DNA from 3 places in the Pallidibacillus thermolactis genome. Region 3 is predicted to be linked to each of the others. Evidence: riboswitches for the same ligand, from Rfam matches in the RefSeq annotation. Region 3 holds a riboswitch; each other region holds the start of a gene.
What was found. Region 3 has a riboswitch for thiamine pyrophosphate ahead of tenA (thiaminase II). Riboswitches for the same ligand answer to the same signal wherever they lie in the genome.
Positions count from the first base shown of each region.

Region 1: another riboswitch for thiamine pyrophosphate. It lies ahead of thiT (energy-coupled thiamine transporter ThiT); the one in region 3 lies ahead of tenA (thiaminase II).
Region 2: another riboswitch for thiamine pyrophosphate. It lies ahead of OEV82_RS02235 (beta/alpha barrel domain-containing protein); the one in region 3 lies ahead of tenA (thiaminase II).

Region 1 is NZ_JAOUSE010000011.1:39,032-46,462, forward strand. It holds gene acnA (aconitate hydratase AcnA) at 1-1,350, opposite strand, end outside; gene OEV82_RS05890 (hypothetical protein) at 1,795-2,058, opposite strand; gene OEV82_RS05895 (small acid-soluble spore protein P) at 2,175-2,312, shown strand; gene OEV82_RS05900 (Hsp20/alpha crystallin family protein) at 2,421-2,768, shown strand; gene OEV82_RS05905 (dipeptidase) at 2,881-4,260, shown strand; gene thiT (energy-coupled thiamine transporter ThiT) at 4,298-4,894, opposite strand; TPP riboswitch at 4,966-5,082, opposite strand; gene OEV82_RS05915 (S1C family serine protease) at 5,198-6,622, opposite strand; gene OEV82_RS05920 (saccharopine dehydrogenase family protein) at 7,068-7,431, opposite strand, start outside.
Region 2 is NZ_JAOUSE010000003.1:118,860-126,290, reverse strand. It holds gene OEV82_RS02255 (ThiF family adenylyltransferase) at 1-927, opposite strand, end outside; gene OEV82_RS02250 (thiazole synthase) at 927-1,694, opposite strand; gene thiS (sulfur carrier protein ThiS) at 1,700-1,903, opposite strand; gene OEV82_RS02240 (thiamine phosphate synthase) at 1,906-2,322, opposite strand; gene OEV82_RS02235 (beta/alpha barrel domain-containing protein) at 2,312-2,497, opposite strand; TPP riboswitch at 2,592-2,701, opposite strand; gene flaG (flagellar protein FlaG) at 2,975-3,343, shown strand; gene fliD (flagellar filament capping protein FliD) at 3,330-5,549, shown strand; gene fliS (flagellar export chaperone FliS) at 5,641-6,042, shown strand; gene OEV82_RS02215 (flagellar protein FliT) at 6,042-6,392, shown strand.
Region 3 is NZ_JAOUSE010000009.1:12,296-19,726, forward strand. It holds gene OEV82_RS05070 (TetR/AcrR family transcriptional regulator) at 1-401, opposite strand, end outside; gene OEV82_RS05075 (energy-coupling factor transporter transmembrane component T family protein) at 808-1,545, opposite strand; gene OEV82_RS05080 (ABC transporter ATP-binding protein) at 1,542-3,131, opposite strand; gene OEV82_RS05085 (ECF transporter S component) at 3,109-3,705, opposite strand; gene tenA (thiaminase II) at 3,702-4,388, opposite strand; TPP riboswitch at 4,506-4,606, opposite strand; gene OEV82_RS05095 (LysR family transcriptional regulator) at 4,692-5,558, opposite strand; gene OEV82_RS05100 (aspartate aminotransferase family protein) at 5,949-7,262, shown strand; gene OEV82_RS05105 (sodium:solute symporter) at 7,267-7,431, shown strand, end outside.

The sequences.
Region 1 (7,431 bases), on a different contig from region 3:
TGGGTTAGATGTGTTTGTACAACTTGTAATGGCAGCAATTGCAACTGCACCTGTTTTCATTGATTCTTTTGTGCCATCTTCAAATTCAACAACCGCAGTTTTATCAAATTCATCCTTGTTTAAACCAAATCCTTGATTTCCTTGTGGTGCTACAACTGCATCACGGAAGGATTGTTTCATTTTTGATAAAGGAATTAAGTCTTGTGGACGTTTAGGTCCAGAAAGGTTCGCTTCGATTGTTGATAAATCAAGTTCAATTACATCCGTATATTCTGGTTCTTGGTCCGGGTTGAAGAACAAGTCGTTTGCTTGTAAGTATGATTTTACAAGTTCAATACGTTCTTCTTCACGGCCCGTCAAACGTAAATAATCTAATGATTCTTCATCAACTGGGAAGAAACCGCAAGTTGCACCATATTCAGGAGCCATGTTAGCGATTGTTGCTCTGTCAGCAAGTGGTAATTTAGAAACACCAGGTCCGAAGAACTCAACAAATTTACCAACAACGCCTTTTTCACGCAAGACTTGCGTTACTTTTAATGCTAAGTCTGTAGCTGTAGCGCCATTTGGCAATTCGTTTGTTAGTTTAACCCCGACAACTTCTGGAATTGGGAAATATGATGGTTGTCCAAGCATTCCCGCTTCAGCTTCAATACCACCAACGCCCCATCCTAATACACCAATACCGTTAATCATTGTTGTATGAGAGTCTGTACCCACAAGTGTATCAGGAAAAGCAGTGTATTCACCGTTTTCATCTTCTACAGCATGAACGACACTAGCTAAATATTCTAAGTTAACTTGGTGTACGATACCTGTCGCTGGAGGAACGGCACGATAGTTATCAAAAGCTTTTTGTGCCCAACTTAAAAATTGATATCGTTCAGCATTTCGTTCAAATTCTAATTCCATGTTTAGGCGTAAAGCATCATTTGTACCATATTTGTCGACTTGTACAGAGTGGTCTATAACAAGATCAACTGGAATTTCTGGATTGATTTGTTGTGGATCGCCACCCATATCAGCCATCGCTTTTCTTAAAGAGGCTAAATCAACAACTGCAGGTACACCAGTAAAGTCTTGTAGGATAACGCGTGAAGGTTTAAATGGTACTTCACCATCTTTTACTTCTCCAGTACCCCATTTTGCTAAGTTATCCACATGGTCCTTTGTTATTACACGACCGTCTACTTGACGTAAAACAGATTCCAATAGAACACGAATGGAATAAGGTAGTCGAGAAATTTTCGCGACACCTGCTTCTTCAATTGCTTTTAAGCGATAGTAATGATAACGTTTACCATTCAGTTCAAAGGATTGTTTTGAATTATACAAGTTTTCTGTAGTCAAATTAATTTCCCCCCTATGGTCGAAAATCGAAAAGTTAGCTATCTCTAATTTTTCTAACTTTTTCCTCTAAGCTTATATTAATATAATTTAAGAGATAAGTAAATAATGAGTATTTTATTGTTATCTATAAATTTATCTTATGGATTCAAAAGAAAATCCAATAAGATTAAGAAACAAAGGAATCAATACATATAGATGAAATTTCTGTTTAATGGAAATAAATTATTTGAATGTATTAAAAATGAAATAAGCAATCATTATTTTAAAACTTTTTTGTTAAATCTTTAATAATGCGATTATTCCTATTCTTTGTGACAACAAAAATATTTTAACATAATAGTTAATCTGCGTAAATATCTATATTTATAAAGATTTCGAATTTTAACTATAAAAAAGCAACTAAAATAAAGAGACCATTCTATTATTAGAATAGTCCCTATCACCTCAATCAAATAATTGATTCATTTTATTAATTTCACTCTGGTATTGTTCTAGTTTCTGACGCTGGATCTCTCCAGCCACTTCATGGGCGTTCTCAATTTGTTGTTGAACCTCTTTAATCTCTTTTTCAAGTCTTTTCAATTGTTGTCCATAATTTGCTGAAGTTGAATCTAGATTTTCGTAAATATCTTTTGCTTCTTCAAATCCTTGTTGAGCAGCCTGAAAAGCCTGTTGCTTATCTTTATGATATGGAAACTTCTTTGTCATTTTATTCACCTCTATTTTTAGATTGAACAAGAGGTAAATTTTTATTCGTTTATCTTCATCATTTTGGTACAACCTAAAAATACGGTCCCCCACAAATAACTGGAGTTGATAAATTTATGGTACAAAAACGAAATGTGAAAAATAATAGCATGAATAATCATGACAATACACAACCTGAACCGTTAAGCGGGTCGAAAAAAGTTAAAAATCGTAACCATTCTAGACAAAATAATAATCCACATCATGGTTTGTAATAGATCATTTTTTTATCAAAGTTGACTCTCCATACACATTTTATCTTGACGCACGTATACTATTGTTAACACTTTTTAAATGAACCTCAAAAAAATGGGGGACCATTGATGAAACAAAATAAAAACGAAAATTATTTTGAATCTGATGAAATGGAAAAATGGCTTACTCAATATTTTTTAGATCCGTTAACAGATTATTTAGATGAAAATGTTTTTAGAATTGACCTTTTTGACTCCGAGAGTTCCTTCATTGTGGAGGCTTTATTGCCAAAGGTAAAAAAAGAAGATATTCACATTTCAATCAATTCTAACACCCTACAAATAAAAGTTAAACAAAGTTCTCATGATAAAACTCGAACGGTTACCTTCCCTTTTCCTATTTCCCATTTACAAAAAAACATTACTTTTGAAAACGACATTTTAGAGATTGTTTTTTTAAAATCTGAATCTTTATAGTTAATTACAAACAAATATGAACTTTAAAAAAGTCCATATTTGTTTGTAATTCCCTTTACTAGATGTTATCAATTAATTAAAATCAAAATAAGTTCTATTTGGAGGGGTGCTTATGGTTAATAAATGGATTGAATATTTAGAACAAAACAAAGATCAACAACTTATGAAATTAAAGGAATTTTTAAAAATCCCTAGTGTTTCTGCATTATCCAAACATAAAAAAGATATACATAAGGCGGCTAGATGGTTAAGTAACGAGTTAGAACGAATTGGCATGGAAAATGTAAAAGTGATGGAAACAGAAGGTCATCCTATCGTATATGCTGACTGGATCCATGCAGATCATAAGCCTACTGTATTAATTTATGGTCATTATGATGTTCAACCTGTAGATCCATTACATTTATGGGAAACACCACCTTTTGAGCCAACTGTTCGCGATGGCAAAATATTTGCACGCGGAGCCAGTGATGACAAAGGACAAGTTTTTATGCATATAAAAGCATTGGAAGCATTATTAAAAACGGAAGGGAAGCTACCAATAAACATAAAAATAATAATTGAAGGTGAAGAGGAGATCGGTAGCCCTCACTTACCTAAGTTTATTGAAGAAAATAAGGAATTATTGCAAGCTGACGTCTTAGTGATTTCCGATACTGGTATGATTGAAAAAGGAAAACCTTCCATTACATACGGATTAAGAGGATTAACTGGTTTACAAATTGACATTCAAGGAGCAAAAACCGACCTTCATTCCGGTGCCTATGGTGGCGGTGTTCAAAACGCAGCCCATGCTCTCGTTCAATTATTATCCACTTTTCATGATGAAGAAGGACGTATAATGGTCGATGGATTTTATGATAATGTACTATCAATAACAGATGAGGAAAAACAAGCGATTAATGCTTTACAATTAGACGATGAAAAGGTGAGAACAGAACTTGGTGTTCCTGAATTATTTGGTGAACCTGGATACAGTTTTTACGAAAGAACGAGTTATCGTCCAACATTAGAAATTAATGGGATGTATAGCGGTTTTCAAGAGGAAGGAATTAAAACCGTTTTACCAAACCAAGCTAGCGCAAAGATCACATGTCGTTTAGTACCCAATCAAGAACCTGAACAAATTTTAGAACTTATTAAACAACATATTGAGAAACATAAACCGAAAGGAGTGACAGTAAAAATTACTCCATTTGATTCCGGTGCTCCTTTTGTAACACCGCTTAATCACCCGGCAATTCAAGCAGCAGGTCGTGCTGCTTCTAAAATTTACGGTACCGAAACAGCTTATATTCGTAGCGGTGGCTCTATACCAATTGTCGCTGACTTTGCTCAAATTTTACAAGTCCCAATTGTCTTACTAGGGTTTTCTCTAGATAGTGAAAACTTCCATGCTCCAAATGAACATTTCCATTTAGAGAATTTTTATAAAGGGATGCAAACGATGTGTGAATATTGGAATGAATTGGCTGAAATACGATTCAAATAAGATGTACCCCCTTCCTTAATTGGATGGGGGTTAAAAATTATTTATTTAGTCGTACAGACATATTTTTCCTTCTACTTTCTGTTAATATACGAGGGGATATTGAAATTAATAAAATAAGTACGATAATACAGAACAAGAATGAACCTAATCCAGCTGGACCATTTACGACTAAAGAGTACAACCAAACCGGTTGGCCTTCGGGCGCATAACTTCCCCAAAAAACTATACCAGCAATATAATGAACTAGATAACGAGCAAAACTACCAACAAATGTAGCTATTATTATATAGAAAAAACCAATGTTCTTCTTCCCTTCGTCAAAACAATTTTGTATCATTCCCATAAACAATCCGGCAAAACCAATAAAAGCAAATGCAACAAAGTATTCAATTATAAACTGAAACCAATGAAGGATATAAGCATCACCGAAAATTACTTGAAGTACTCCCCAGAGAAATCCAGATAATACACCATATTTAAATCCCCATCTAAAAGATAGAATGAACACAGGGACCATTGCGAAGGAAATAGATATCCATGGTCCTAATTGTATCGATGGTAATAAATCGATAATAAACGCTAATGCTGCCAAAATCGATGTTTCAATGAGTGGTTGTAATTGATTTGTGCGCATAAAAAAACCTCCTATGTAATTTAACGAAACGTTCCATAGGAAGCTCAGAAAAGGAGAAAAGATTACGTACATTCTCTTTTCTTCCACAATCCCTACGCCAGTACTAACTGAACAGGTTCAAAGGGTCAGAATAAAAAGACATATCGTCAATTTATTCACTCTCAGCATAAGCTCCCCCTGTGGAAACGTTGTTTCATATCATCTTTAATTATAAACGATAACAAGAAAAATACAACGCTTATATGAAAAACGTATAAATTTAGGACTGTCATAAAGACAGCCCTATTTCTAACTCATGTGTAATCAACTTTCATTCGTTTTTACTGAAACGGATTGTTTTTTACCTTCACGATAAAACTCAAGCTCTATAGTATCTCCAGGCTTCACTTTACTATACAAATATTTTCGTAGCTCAGTTGTATTTTTCACTTCATTACCATTAATACCTACAATAACATCATTTACTTTCAGACCAGCCTTTGCAGCGGGTGAACCTTCTTTAACCCCTGCTACAACAATACCTTGTTCAATATTTCCGAACATACTCTGACGATAAAACTGAACAATGTCAGCCATATCATACATTTCGATTCCGATGAATGGTCGTTTGACTTGTCCATTCTCGATTAATTGTTCTGCAATTGGAAGAACATCGTTCGCTGGAATAGCAAAACCTAAACCTTCTACTCTTTCATCGGCAATTTTTAAACTATTTATACCGATTACTTCTCCACTTGCATTAATTAAAGCACCACCACTATTTCCTGGATTTATTGCTGCATCGGTTTGGATTACATCTAATTCCCATTCACCTGCAGAAGTTTTTACTCCAACTGTTCGGTCAATTGCACTAATAATCCCTTGTGTAACGGTTCTAGAAAATTCAAGTCCTAGTGGATTACCAATTGCAATGACTTCATCTCCTGGACGTAATTTACTTGAATCACCAAAACTTGCAACTTTATCAACATGAGCTTGATCGATCTTCAATACTGCTAAATCGGTTAACGCATCCGCTCCAACTATTTCAGCTTTTACCGTTTCACCATCATATAAAGAAACTTCAACTTCATTCGCTCCTTCAATGACGTGGTTATTTGTAATAATATATCCATATTGATCATCCTTATGGAAAATAACTCCAGAACCTGTTCCAGCTTGGACATTTTCTTGTTGGAAATAAAACTGGTTGTTAAGCTGTTGTAAATTAATTACCCCCACAATTGTAGGAGATAATTCTTCAACTATATCAGCTATAGATGCATTGTCAGCTGAAGCAAAGGTTGGAGTATATTCCACATCAGATGATTTATTTTGTAGCTGTGTCGAATTAGATGAGTGATCGCCATTTTCAAAAGGTAGATCAAAATAAGCTATCGCTGAAATGGTTAAAGCCGAACTTATTACACCGACTAACAAATAGGAAACTACTTTTTTAAACCAACGTTTTTTCATGCTATTTTTTAGTTTGAATTTTTGATCATCGTGCTTATTTATACCTTCAAAAGTATCCCTATAATCATTTGAGCTTTCATATTTGTTGATAATATCACTTTGTTCACCATGCTCACTTTCAAAACTATTCACCTTCTGTGTACTAGTTTGTTGTAATTGGAATTGCTGATCCTTATAATTAGTCTGTTTACGATTTTCGCTATTAACTGATTCTGGTGAATTTAAACTTTCATTTGAATCAAAATTTGATTGATTTTTTGTATGATTATCCATTTTCTCTACCCTCACTCCCTACTTCTCACATCTATTGTAGTCAACATTTATGAAAAAACTGTGAAAAGAGATGAAAAAATTGTTGAAAACGATCATTGATATAACATTACTTAATACGTTAAAACAGAATTTTTATCACGGTCATTATATCATCAATATTAATTTTAAATAAAACGAAAAAAAATATAATCATCTTCTTCAAAAAACAACTTGCAATAATAGTAAAAATAAAAAAGATGATCCCGGAAAATAAGAATCATCTTTCGACGAAAAATTATTGCAACCGAATTAATCAATAATAATTTTTAAATATTGTTTTGAAAAAAGAATACTAACGAACGTTTGTTTTTCCTTTTTATTTAAGGATTATCATTTATTTCAATACCATTGTGCAAAATAACGTTGATGAGAGCAGGATACTTTGGATATCCTGCTCTTTTTTCATTTATTCACTTATTTTTTCAGTAATCATTACACCTCTTTTTTCCATTTCTTCAATGTACGTTTGACCAGGAACGACTTGCTCAGGTGGAAATACACCTCTCTTATTAATTACCCCTTTAGCAATCATTTGGGCAACTACAGATATTGTATAAGCTGTTGATCGAGCCATTGCAGTCACGTTTTCTTTATTGTTCTTATAACAAATCATTTCATAAGTATAGGAAACCTCTTTTATATCTTTCAACCCGGAAACGATAACCCGAAGAAGTGTAACATCTTCTTTATCCTTCAATTCTACGATTGGATCTAAAACTTTTAATAATACTTTTCTTGGATTAACTTTCATCCCATCTATTTCGACAAAG
Region 2 (7,431 bases), on a different contig from region 3:
TAGGACGACACGATGATTCTCTACTGTAAAGGACAATAAATAATCGTTTCCTTTTAAATCTTTCACGAGTGGACGTAAATGATTTTTAATCTCTGCAAGAGAGGTTACTTGTTTTTGTTGTGGCCGGATTTGTACCGTATTTCGCCCGCACAACACTGCTGTTTTTAATTGATTGTCCCGGGACAAAAATGGATACGTTGGGTTTTTTCCACAGGATGGACAATCCGCCTTCTTTAACTTTGTCAGATTAACCGATGAATATTGCCTTGTCCAAACATCAAAGGAAACTAATTGCTTTGACACTTCCCCTGACACTAAATATTTTAATGCTTCGGTTACTTGATAAGAAGAAACCACTTGAACTGCCGGGCTAATTACACCAACTGTATCACAGGTCATGCCGTCAGATTGAATGGCATCAAGGAGACAATGAAAACACGGTGTCTTATGTGGTACGATAGAAACCGTCGTCCCATAACTTCGGACGACAGCGCCATAAATCCACGGTATCCCATGCTTCATTGCTACATCATTCATAAAAAATCTCGTTTCAAAATTGTCAGTCGCGTCAATCATGAAGTCGACGTGTTTTACTACATCTTCATATTCAAGGGAGAAATCACCGACTATCGCTTCAATGGAAATATTGGAATTAATCGATTGTAAATGCTTTTTCGCAGCAATCGCTTTTGGTAACTGTTGTTTGACGTCTTCTTCGGTATATAATTGTTGGCGGGAAAGATTACTCCAATCAACATAATCCCGGTCAATAATCGTGATTTTACCGATGCCGGCCCGGGCCAACATTTCACTACTGGCTGAACCAAGTGCTCCTGCGCCGACAATGAGGACATGGCTATCCAGTAGCTTTTTTTGCCCTTCCTCACCAATTTCTGAAAATAACATTTGTCGTGAATAACGTTCCATTATGGTGTTAACATTCCTTCTGTCGGACTGCTTGCCTCAGCATACCATTTTTTCGGAATCCGTCCTGCTTCATATCCGAGTCTGCCCGCTTCTACAGCTAACTTCATTGCTTTTGCCATTTTTACCGGGTCTTTTGCACCCGATACGGCCGTATTTAATAATACTCCATCCGCCCCCATTTCCATCGCCAGGGCACAATCCGCCGGTGACCCGATACCTGCATCCACAATAACCGGGACATTGGCCTGTTCAATAATAAATGATAGATTCAAAGGATTGACAATCCCTTGACCGGATCCTATCGGAGAAGCGCCCGGCATAATGGCATGAACACCTAACTCTTCTAACCTTTTTGCCAAAACCACATCATCGGACGTATACGGAAGAACAATGAATCCTTCTTCCAGTAACATTTCAGATGCGCGTAATGTTTCAATCGGGTCCGGCAATAATGTTTGATCATCGCCAATGACTTCGACTTTTACCATGTCACATAAACCTGAAGCTTTGGCAAGTTTGGCAATTCTAACCGCTTCTTCGGCCGTTTTTGCTCCAGCGGTATTTGGTAACAGGGAATACTTTGAAAGGTCAAGCATTTCTAAAAAATTTGGCTGCGAAGGTTCAAAAATATTCATTCTTCTTACTGCGAACGTTAAAATTTCCGTCTCAGACACTTCAACGGCTTTCTTTTGAATTTCAAAGGACGGGAATTTTCCTGTACCTAATAATAGTCGTGACCGAAATGTTTTATCTCCAATTTTTAACATGTTTTTCATCCTCCTCCAACAAATTGAACAATTTCAATTCTGTCACCGTCATTGACGGGTTGAATGTCATATTGTCCTTTTTCGACTATTTCCCCATTTTGTTCGATAACCACAATTCTTTCTTGCAATTGGAAATGGTGTAATAAATCTTCTATATTTTTGATCCCATTTTCCACTTCCACTTGTTGACCGTTAATAACGAGTTGCATAATCAATCCCTTTCTTTCCGAAAAAGTTTTGCTGCTTCTTTTGGATTTTGTGCAGAAAGAATAGCCGACATTACTGCAATGCCACTTACTTTTGTGGCCGCAACCTCTGTCATATTATCGGGTGTGATCCCGCCGATTGCCAGAACAGGAATGCCTGCTTTTTGCACAATTTCTTTCAACAATTTTGTCCCTTTTCCCGGTATCCCTTTTTTACTATTTGTTGGAAATACATGGCCAAATAGACAATAATCAGCACCATCTTCTGCTGCGATAACCGCTTCTGCTAGTGAATGTACACTTACACCCACTTTAATTTCAGGAAATTTTTGTTTGACTAACTTGACAGGCAATCCAGCTCCAGGAAGATGAACATTCGGTATCCCGGTTAATAGTGCAACATCCAGCCGGTCATTGATCACGAGTTTTTTTTTGTACACCTTTTGTTAAAAGCTGCTCTACCAGTTGAATGACTTCACTTGTCTGTTTTGTTTTTTCTCGAATATGGATATAGTCCACCTCATCAGCAATGGCTAAAATAGCCTTGACCAACTCTGTAGCGGTTTTTTTCCCGTCTGTTATGGCGTGTAATTCCACATAAGTCCTTCCTTTCAAGCGCATTTGAATATTAAAAAGCCACTTTCCATTGCGGAAAGTGGCATGTGAACATAAACATGAACCAAATTGGTCATGTTCCAAAATTCCACTTCCCTACGCTGGCATTGTCCAGATCAGGTTCTAAGGGTCTTAAAGTCCACACTTTAATCTCAGCCTTTCTCAAAGGCTCCCCTAGTGGTTCAATATTAAATTTTTTAACGATTCCATGTTAACACACTTTTCTGTATTTGCAAACATTATTTACAGAACGGTGACCAGTTTTTTCTTAATCTGAATTTAGAGCGCCTTTTCATTAAAAAAGTTTCAATCATAGCGTTATATTTGTGTGTACAAGGATTGTATTTGGAATGAAGCCTGTTATCTTTTGAATATATGATTTATTCGTTAAATCTTTTTTCTTTATGCCGATAAAAAAAGTAGATATCTATGTGCGAAAAAACTTTAGGGGGATGTTGAATGGTAAAACATATTGCTTCCCATCGAATGGTAAATACAGATACAGTAAGTAGGCTAACAAACTCATTAAAAGAAGAGATTTATCCGTCCAAATATGATACAAAAGGATATGAGGGTCCTAAAGCAGCAGGACAAGTTGATGGAGGTAAAAAACAAGTTCAAGATGTAATCCAAGCCTTAAATGATTTTTTGAGCCCTACATACACTGCTTTAAAATTTACGATGCATGAAAAACTTGGAGAATATTATGTCCAAATTATTGATGAGGAAACAAAGGAAGTCATTCGAGAAGTGCCGCCAAAAAAAATGCTCGATTTATATGCGGCAATGGCGGAACGAATCGGTTTAATAATAAATGAGAAGATTTGATAGAAGGAATGGAAAAGGAAGTGAAACTATCATGGTTGGTGTACGGGTTAGTGGTTTAGCAAGTGGTATGGATATTGACTCCATCGTTTCCGACTTAATGAAAGCCGAACGAATTCCACTGACAAAAATTGAAAAGGAAAAAACATTGTTAGAGTGGAAGCGGGATGCTTATCGCGAAATTAATAAACTTTTATTTGACTTTCAGAATGAATTGTTTGAATTTACACGTACGCAAAATTATCGTATCCGTAGTGTGACAAGTACGAATGAAGATTTCGTTACAGCAACGGTAGCAAATGGAGCGGGAACAGGTACGTATACAATTTCTGAGATTACACGATTAGCAAAGGCTGCGACAATGAAAAATGCAGAAGGAATATCAGCCGATAAGAATCATAAAGTTGATGTAAATAAAGGCCTTTATTTTATTAGCGATTCGTTTAAAAACGCCGATTTTGAATGGAAACAAGGTGGATTAGAAAGTGAATCAATTAAAATTAATCACGATAATCGAAAAGTTGTGAAATTAAACTTAAAAGAAGGACAAACATTACAAAATAATGAATCGGATTCATTTTCTACTGATATTTCAATTAAAGTGAATGGAAAAGGGATCAACGTTATTTTTAAGACTTCCGAAGAAGAGGGTAAAAGTTGGCCAGATACAGATGAAAATGTAGCTTTCGTCCATTCAGATGGAACGATTGAGTTTAAAAACACGTTAAATATTAATGATGTCGTGGAAGTTGATTATGTTGTCAATGAAAAGAAAGAAACGCGAACGTTAACTAAAAAAGATGACAAAATTCAAAATACGATTCAAATCACAGGTGCACTTAAAGAAGGAAGTATCAATATTACCATTGGGGACACCACTTTTACCGATGAACCGATAATACGAGATGGAAATGAACAAAATGGATCACGAATGGGGAACTTTAAACGTGGAGAAGAAGTAATCGCCACGATAAATTATGATACTGGCCAAATTACTTTTACAGATCATTTTTTGGAAGAGCAGTTTACAGATGAAACAGAAACATTACATATCGACATTACATCTAAGCAAAATTACTTCACGTTTGACTTAGCCACCCATACTTCAGAAGGTAAAATGTATGAGAACTTTATCGTCAGTGGAACGACATCCTTGAATAGTGTGATGAATAAAGTCAATAATTCGAGTTTAGGCTTAATGATGTTTTATGATTCCTTTACAGATCAAGTGACACTTACACGGACGGAAACCGGTAAATTTAATGACGAAGATAAGTCCGATATTATTATAGAAAAAGGGTTTTTAACGGATATTTTACGATTTAATGAGTTTACGGAAAGTACAAACTTGAGCGAGCTGGAAGAGTCAACGCTGTATAATGACGGTCATAATGCAGAGTTCACGATTAACGGATTAAAAACGGAAAGATCCTCCAACACCTTTACTATCAACGGCGTATCTTTTACGTTAAAAAATACAATGGAAGCGGGTAGTGCACAACCTGTAACGATTAGTGTGAATAACGACAACGAGAAACTATTTGAAACGATTAAGGGGTTTGTTGATCAATATAATGAGATTGTCGAAAAAATTGAAACGAAGTTAAATGAACCATATTATAAAAGTTATGAACCATTATCTGATTTAGAACGGGAAGAACTTACAGAGAAACAACAAGAAAAGTGGGAAGAGATGGCTAGAAGTGGTCTGTTACGTCGGGACCCGTTTTTATCTAGCATGATTACTCAAATGCGATCAGCATTATATCGTGTTGTGAATAATAATGAACTCAATCCTCAAATGACGTCACTTTCTGCCATTGGTATCAAAACAACCGCCGATTATCAGAGTGCGAAGCTGCAAATCGATGAAAACAAATTGCGGGAAGCGATTGAAAAAGATCCTGAATCGATAGAACTTTTATTTAGAGGTGGAAGTACGGAGGGGGACCAAGGGATTATCCACCAGTTAAGAGAGATTGTGAAAAATACAAGAGATCGTATTCAAAGCCGTGCCGGTAGTGCGAATATGACTGAACAACAATATACGATCGGACGGCAAATTTCCAATTACGAAGATCGTATTGAAAGATTTGAACAACGTTTACGGCAACTAGAGGATCGTTATTATCGTCAGTTTAGTATGATGGAAAAAGCCATTATGCAATCGAATAACCAAATGATGCAGCTATCCCAATTCTTTATGTAATTCTTCGTTTGAAAGGATTTTCGTAGTATATTCTTTTTTTCTTGTATAAATAAGAGTATGTACAAATTAATAAAGTGAGGTTGAAGCACCTATGACCATGTCGAATCCATACCAAGCTTATCAACAAAATTCAGTGAATACCGCTTCACCCGGCGAACTGACATTAATGTTATACAATGGTTGTTTAAAATTTATCGGGATTGCAAAGAAAGCGATTGAAGAAAACAATATCCCAGTGAAAAATGAGAATATCCAAAAAGCTCAAAATATCATTCATGAATTAATGGTTACATTAAATATGGAAGTGGAAATTTCGAAACAAATGATGCCATTGTATGATTTTGCTCGTACGAAATTAATTGAAGCCAATGTGAAAAACAGTATTGAAAGTTTAGAAGAGGCTGAAACGATCATCACTGAATTTCGTGATACGTGGAAGGAAGTTTTAAAATTGAATCGTCAAAAAAGCTTTTCTAAAGGCGGCGCTGTTTAATGAATCCGATTAAAGGTGTTTATGTAACAACCACTGAAATGATTCGGTATTTAGAGGAAAAGAAGGAAGAGGATCGCGAGAGGCGTATTGCAGAAATTAACCGATTACTAGAGAAACGACAGCAGTTCCTAGATCAAATTGAAAAACCGTTATCTGGCGGTGAACAAGCTTTAGCGAAACAGACGATGCAATTAAATGAAAAGCTTGATGCTATATTGCAGAAAGAAAAACAACATATTCAAATGGATATCAACCAATTAAAAGTAACGAAAAAAACGAATCGTCAATATACTAATCCCTATGCATCGCTCCAAAATACCGGTGGTTCATTTTTTGATAAAAGAAAATAGTCTTTGAGAAAAGAAGGTGCTTATGGTGGATATTGCCTTCATGTCCATAGATTTAAGCCATGGAAAAGTTATGCAACAAGTTTCGTTATCCGTTATGGATAAAGTATTGGACCAAGCCATCTCCAAGCTGAGTTCATCCATGAGATGTTAGGTGAAACGAGCATGAAAACTATTCAACACGCTGCTTAACCTCATCTTGGTGGAAATGTTGATATAAAGGTTTAAAAGATTTTAAATGTAGAACAGCATCCTAACGAGTGTTAGGGTGCTTTTTTTTACGGAAAAGCAACCGTTTTGGTTTAATGGAAGCCGTCTTCGTGTGTTTTTTGATCAAGAGGTTGCTGAAAACAATTTTTGTGTGTTTTTTGAGAAAAAGTGTGTTCATGGACTAGTTGAAAGCAGTTTTATTGTATGTATTGAGTAAAAAGTGAGTTCATAGGTTAGTTGAAAGCAGTTTTATTGTGTGTATTGAGTAAAAAGTGAGTTCATAGGTTAGTTGAAAGCAGTTTTGTTGTGTTTTTCGAGTAAAAAGTGTGTTCACAGGTTAGTTGAAAGCAGTTTTTTTGTGTGTTTTGAGAAAAAGTGTGTTCATGGACTAGTTGAAAGCAGTTTTTTTGTGTGTATTGAGTAAAAAGTGAGTTCAAAAGGCAGTTGAAAGCAGTTTTATTGTGTGTTTTGAGGAAAAAGTGAGTTCATAGGTTAGTTGAAAGCAGTTTTATTGTGTGTATTGAGTAAAAAGTGAGTTCATGGACTAGTTGAAAGCAGTTTTTTGTGCTTTTAGAAGAAAAAAGTGAGTTCAAAAGGCAGTTGAAAGCAGTTTTGTTGTGTGTTTTGTAAAAAAATGTGTTCATGGGCCAACTGAAACCAGTTTTGTTTCGTTTTTTAAAGAAAAAGTGTGTTCATGGTCTAACTAAAACCGGTTTTTCCCGACAAATCAAAAGAAAAGTATGTTCATCAAGTCTATGAAACCAGTTTTTTTCATCAAATTCGAGAAAAACTGCATTCGTAAGGTTTCCGCTCCTATCTTCTGCAAAAGGTG
Region 3 (7,431 bases):
GCGGTTTCGATTTTTACTTCAATAAATTCACAAATTTCATCTTCTACAGATTTCATTGCTGCAATGACTTCAGGAGTTCCGATTTCCTTTACCTCTTGAGAAAGTTTAATCATTAATTCATGTTCTGATTGAAATTTAGTTATAGTATGTAGAACTTCATTAAAGCTTTTAATAAACGGCTGTCTTCGTGGAATTGCACTTTCTGCAACATCTCTCATTTCAACGACAAATAAATCTATAATTGCTTTTAGCATTTCTTCTTTAGAAGAAAAATATGTATAAATTGTTCCCTTACCTACTTGTGCAATTTTTGCAATTTGATCCATCGTTGTTGCTTTATAACCAAAGTGACTAAAGGATGTCTTTGCGGCATTAATGATTTTTAACTTTTTGTCATTCATCCTTATTGAACCTCCGTTTTTCGACTAAAATACGTAATTGGTCATTAGTCAGTTTAACATTACGGAAAGCATGGAGCAAGTAAAAAATAGTAGGGGCTGTCCAGAAATTAAGTATCTAGTAGATTTTTTTGTTTCATTGACGCGATCATCGAGAGCACAGCACCCGCCTTCTCGACGCGGACACACGTTTATAGACTTTTGGGCAGAACACTTACGCTTTCTCCACAAGAGCTTTTCCTGTTCCTGCTGTACTGAATATGCTTCGTCGGTTCTACACAAGCAGGGACTACGTATGTCGTCGCTATATCTACTTGAACATCTACTACTTTTGACTTTTTGGACAGCCCCACTAGAATTCAAAAAACATAAAAAATTTAAGACTTCTTTTTCAAAAAGATATGAAATCTTAATGAAAAATAATGATCATTACTATTACAATCGCTAATATAGAAACTAAATAACCCCCATCTCTTAATGCCACTTTTGTTGTTCGATAATAGGTTCTGTTTTTTGCTCTGCTAAATCCACGGGCTTCCATTGCAATCGCAATGCGTTCAGATTTCCTAATTCCTTGTGTAAACATCGGGACAGCATAACTTAAAAACATTTTCCAACCATTTTTTTCTTTATATCCTCTCACTTTATGAGCCATTTTCAGCTGATTTAATTCCGATTGGAATAAGGGGATAAAACGAATCCCTGCTAATAGTCCATATGCCCACTTCGGTGAAAGTTTACATTGATGGATTAAACTCATAATAAACAATGTCAAGTTGGTTGTAGAGGTAAATAATAATCCATACGTGACAAAAGCTAACATACGAAAAGCGATCGTCAAACCATGATTTATACTTTCTTGTGTCACATGAAACCACGCCCATTGCCAAATCGTTTCCTGCCCTTTTCCAAAGGCTGCCATCATCCAAAAAATTAAAATAAAAATCCAAAAAAAGGGACATAACCTTTTTAATAAATACGAAATTGTCCATCCTCCTAAAAAAAGACCGATAAGGACGGCTAGAAACCATATTAAGAACGTCACTTTAACATCGGTAATGACCATTAATAGTAACATCACAAGTACATGGGAAAATAGCTTGCACGTGGGATTTATAGTAGCTAAGAATGAATGATTTACCTTCATACTAAAATCTCTTCCCTTCGTTCATGCATCAACTGATAATGAAGAGGTGGTATGATTTTCGTTTTTTGTAATATATCCTGGTTACTAAATAAACCAAATGGCGTTCCTTGATAGGCCATTTTCCCTTTATTCAAAAGCAAGACTCGATCGGAATATCGATCTACCAGATCCATATCGTGGGTTACCATAATAATTGTTGTTCCTTGTTTCTGTCTTTCTTTTAATTGTTTCATCAGTTTATATGTCGTTTTTTCGTCTTGACCAAATGTTGGCTCATCAAGCAATAATAATGCTTGATCAAACAATAACATAGTTGCTACACTTAACCTCCGCTTTTGCCCAAAACTAAGTATAAAAGGATGTTCGTTCTCATGGTCTTCCAACCCGAACTCTTGTATCAGCCTCTTTGTTTTGGCATATATTAATTCTTCTGGCCAATTTCTCTGGCTTCCTCCAAAAGCAATTTCTTCAAATACTGTGTCAGCTATAAATTGATGTTCCGGATTTTGAAAGACAAAACCTACTTGTTCATACAATTCACGATCTGACCAATTCGTTAGTTCCTTACCCTGAATAAATATGTTTCCTTTTTTTATTGGTTCCAAGCGGATAAGACTTTTCAGTAAAGTGCTTTTTCCACTTCCATTTTCTCCAACAATGGAGATCCATTCTCCTTTGTCTATTGCTAGATTAATTTCTTTTACAATAGACTTCCTTCCGTATCCAATTGTCACATTTTCTGCCGAAATGATCGGATTTTCAATTTTATAATCTTTTATTGCAGTCTGACACTTTGATTTAAATTGTTTCGATAATTTGATGGATAATGGATGAGAAGGATTTTCAATAACCTCAATCCACTTGCTTGGATAAAGTTTCGGACGCCAAATTCCCGCTTCTTTCATTTCATTAGTAAAATGATGGATAATGTCCTCGGGCTCTCCATCTCCAATCACATTTCCGCCCTCATTTAACATAATAATCCGATCCATCCACTCAATACAGCCGTCTAACATATGTTCAACAAAAATCATTGTTTGATTTGTTTTTTGAGATAGTCGGTGTAATATTTCAAGTATTTCTTTCCTGCCAGCTGGATCTAACTGAGCAGTTGGTTCATCAAAGAACAGCACCTCTGGCTCCAAGGCTAGTAAACAAGCTAAAGCTAGTCTTTGTTTCATTCCGCCTGATAATGTATCGATAGGGGTTTTCTTATCTACTTTTAAACCGACTTGATTCATTAAATTAGAGATAATATTGTCCATTTCGGTTTGAGGAACGGATCGGTTCTCAAGGCTAAATGCAATCTCTTCATCCACATGCAACATACAAAATTGAGAGTCAGGATCCTGAAACATAATTCCCACATTATCTCTCAGAAATACTTGTCCTGTTACTTCTGCTTCTATATACTCTGGAATGATCCCAGCGAGAGTGGAAATCAAAGTTGATTTCCCACCTCCGCTTGGTCCAAGTATCAATACCTTTTCTCCTTTATTAATAGATAGCGTAATATTTTTCAATATGTGTTCTGAACGGTTATAATAACGGACAGAAAGATCATTACAGCCCAGAAACATGTCCATTGGCATCTTCCTTTTTTCTTTTTTCTTTCATAATTGCATATTGTTCTAACACACCTGTTTTTGCCAATGTATCTACTACTACTTTTGCTAACCAACCGCCAAGAATCATACCGCTGATAATATGAATACCTAACGTAGTTAATAATACCTCTGTCGAGTAATATCCAAAACCTTTTGCCAACAAATTATAAATCATTCCAAAAACGGCCGCCAAAGCACCAGAAAGCATTAAAGTAAAAAGGTTATATCGCTTGTATCTGAATATGGCAAAAGCAATTTCAGAACCAATCCCTTGAAATAGTCCTACTAATAAGGCAGCTAATCCAAAATGACTTCCTGTAAATAATTCCACTGCTGCAGCCGTAACTTCTGCGACAAATGCCGCACCTGGTTTACGAATGATATAGGCAACAATAGGACTAGCGATCACCCAGATGCCAAACATAAAACTGGCACCGACAGGCCCAATTACAGCAGAAATCGGAATCCAAAGTGTAGACCAGCCTAAATAGATCACACCACAAATTACTGATAAAATAACCGCTAAGACGATTTCTTTCATTTTCCAAGTCAAGATTGTATTACCTCCATTTTTACAGGCCAATCCTCAAGTTTATAAGCCATATCCCAAAACATATATTCAAGCTGACAGCTAAGTAAGAAATGTTCCTTCATTTTTTCTTTTTCTATGTTTGTCGCTTCCTTTACCAGTTCATCAAGCCGTGCACAAAACTTTGTTGTGATTGAATCGGTCCGATTGCCATAGAAATGGATCCATTCATAAAATGGATGTGAACGGTCTGGGTTCACTTCTGTTAATAATCGCTTCCCTATTTCCCAGTAAGTCCACGGGCACGGCAATAAAACTGCAATAATTTCACCCAATGTCCCTTCATGAGCAACCGTCAGCATATGCCGTATGTATTGATGTGCGGTTGGAGACAATGGGTACCCTTGTAATTCTTCGTATTTGACATCTGCAACTTGACAAAAGTTATGATGTGGATGTGTTTCACTATTCAAAATAAAAGAAATTTGCTTATTAAACATTTCCATATCCTTACGATCTTTACACTTTGAAATTGCCATTCCATAGATTCGTATAAAGGCATTTAAATACTCAAAGTCTTGCTTTACATAATGAATTAGTTGTTCCTTCTTTAAATCTCCATTTGCTATTCCCTGTACAAATGGATGCTCAAAAATAGCATTAAAAATCGGATCTGCTTCTTTTCTCAGTTCTACAGAAAAACTCATGTTTATTTATGCCTCCTTATTAGTTATAGTGGAAGACGCTAGTTAGGAAGCAATTGCAGAATAAAGACATAAAAAAACCGCACCAAAATGGAGCGGCAGAATACTTTTAAATATACTCTTGCACGGACTCCACTTCCCTACGCTAGTATGAACTAGATCAGGTTCAAAGGGTCCGGGATACTTCCCGTCTCAGCCGAAAGGCTCCCCTAGTGTCTTCCTATACATTCCTATTCATTTAATTATCACTTTACACACACTTTTCAGTAAAGTCAATACAATCTTACATAAGTTAATAATTTTATTTCACCATACCCTTTGTAAAACACTACAAAATGTTTGAATATTAGGTTCTTCTGAGCGAACCTTTAAGTTAATACAAAACGTAGTAATCGGTTCGGATACAGGTTGAAGGATGGTGATAGAGCCCTCCTCCAACTCTTTTTTTATAATATTTTCTCCTAATATGGCATATCCGGTTCCATTTAATACAGCACTTTTAACCGTTTCATCGCTGCCACCAACCACAATCATAGATTGAGGCTGCAACTTGCTTGTTTTGAAATAGCGGTTAATAATACTACTGAAACTACAATTTTTATCGTAAGAGATAAATGGATACAGACCAAAGATATCTTCCAAACTACGATCTTTGCTAATTTGTGAGGACACAACCAAAAAAGTTTTTTCTTCCTCTAAAAAGATTTGTCTCATATCTATTTCATGAAAATTACCAGCAATGATTGCAATATCTGCAACATGGTCCTTCACACTTTGAATGGCATGTGCACTATTTAATGGTAGAAGATTCACCCGAACGTTCGGATACAATTCCTTATAATGTTTTATAATGTGTGATAACCGCCTTGTACAGTAGTATTCAGATGCTGCTATTGTTAAAATTCCTTTAGGTCCATGCAATTCTTCCATTTCTTTTTCCATTTGGGCAATAAGTGAAAATATCTGATCAACGTGAACCTTTAGCTGTTTTCCAGCAGTCGTTAATACTGTCCTTTTTCCAATTCTTGTAAAAAGGGTATGATTAAGCTCTTTTTCAAGAGATTGTATTTGTAACGTAATGGTGGGTTGTGTGTAGCCTAATTTGTTTGCTGCCTTGGATAAATTCAATTCCTCTGCAACAACTTTGAAGGTTTTTAAATGTCGTAGTTCCATTCCACTACCTCTTTCTTAAAAAACCCCTCTTCGGAAGAATGTAAGTTATCTTAATTATAACATTGCAATAAATTATCTAATGAAATCAAGTATCAATAATGATTTATATTTTATAGACAATTATGATTATTTTAATAATAATATATAAATTTTTTCAATAGTTAAGTAGCTTCATTTTTTTCGGTTTCACGACCAAATATCTATACTTCTCTCTCTCCATCTATTTTTGATTCAAAAATGGGATTATAGGCACTCTTTTATCGAAACGATTGCACCCTGTACACTTTCGCTTTTTCAACTATTAAGAATTCCTATCGTTCATATTTGACCAGTTATCTATGTTGTGAAAAAATTCATATTAATAAAAATATTATATTAGGAGAGATAAGTATGATAGATTGGCATACGATTAATGGCGAAGGCTTTTTAGCACCAACAATGGCAAAAGATTTTCCCAATCTGCCAGTCGTAAAATCAGAAGGATTATTTTACATTGGCGTTGACGGGAAAAAATATCTTGATTTTACATCAGGAATTGCTACAGAGAATACCGGACATAGACATCCAAAAGTTGTAGAAGCCATTAAAGAACAGCTAAAACATTTAGTTCATGGGCCGATTGGCATTATCAATTACGAATCCATTATGTTATTGGTAAAAAAGCTAAGAACTATTTTACCTGAATCCCTCAATTGCTTTTTCTTTGGAAATAGTGGGGCAGAAGCGATTGAAGGTGCAATCAAGCTCGCCCGGCATGTGACTAAAAGAAATTATATCATTTCTTTCCTCGGTGGGTTTCACGGAAGAACGATGGGAGCCTTAAGCTTAACGACGTCTAAAAGTAAGTATAGAAAAAATTTACCTGTTGGTGCGGGAATGACGTATCAACTGCCGTATGCAAAGCCGACTGAGACACCTGAAGGACTTGATCTGCAAATCTATTGGTCCCAGCAAGTTGAAAAGGATTTTAATAGACTATTCAATCATCAAGTAGCCCCTGAAGAAGTGGCAGCCGTCATATTAGAACCGGTACTTGGTGAAGGCGGATATGTAGTCCCGCCAAAAGCTTGGTTACAAAAAATAAGGGAAATTTGTGATCAACATGGAATCCTGTTAATTTTTGATGAAGTACAGACCGGATTTGGACGAACTGGAGACTGGTTTGCAGCCAATCGATTTAATGTAACTCCAGATATAATGGCCATTGCTAAAGGAATCGCCAGCGGATTGCCACTCAGTGCAACTGTAGCTTCAAGAGAATTGATGGAACAATGGACAGTGGGGAGTCATAGTACAACATTCGGAGGTAATCCTCTAGCATGTGCTGCGGCTTGTGCCACAATTGATGTTTTAAAAGAAGAAGGATTAGTTGAAAACGCCCGTGTCCTTGGTGAATATGCATTAAATCAATTATTAGATATTAAAGAAGGACATCCTGTAGTTGGGAATGTACGAGGGATCGGGTTAATGATAGGTATTGAAATTATTCATCCAGAAACTGGTCAACCAAACGGAGAAGGATTAATGAACATTCTTGAGAAGTGTCTAAAGAAGGGGCTTATCCTATATTTAAGTGGTAATACAGGTGAGGTAATCAGAATGATGCCGCCTTTAAATGTCGATAAAAAACATTTAAATCAAGGAATTTCAATACTTGAGGAAGCGATTACAGAATATGAATTAGAGCTTGGAATTCGGAGGTAGATAAATGAACATTCTTGATACAACTGTACTGATTCTCTATTTTGGTGCATTAATCATAGTAGGAATTATTGGGATAAATAAAGCTAAATCAGAAAAAGATTTTATATTAGCTGGAAGTCGCATCGGTTACTTTACACATGTAGGTTGTTTAGCTGCTGTTATTATTGGC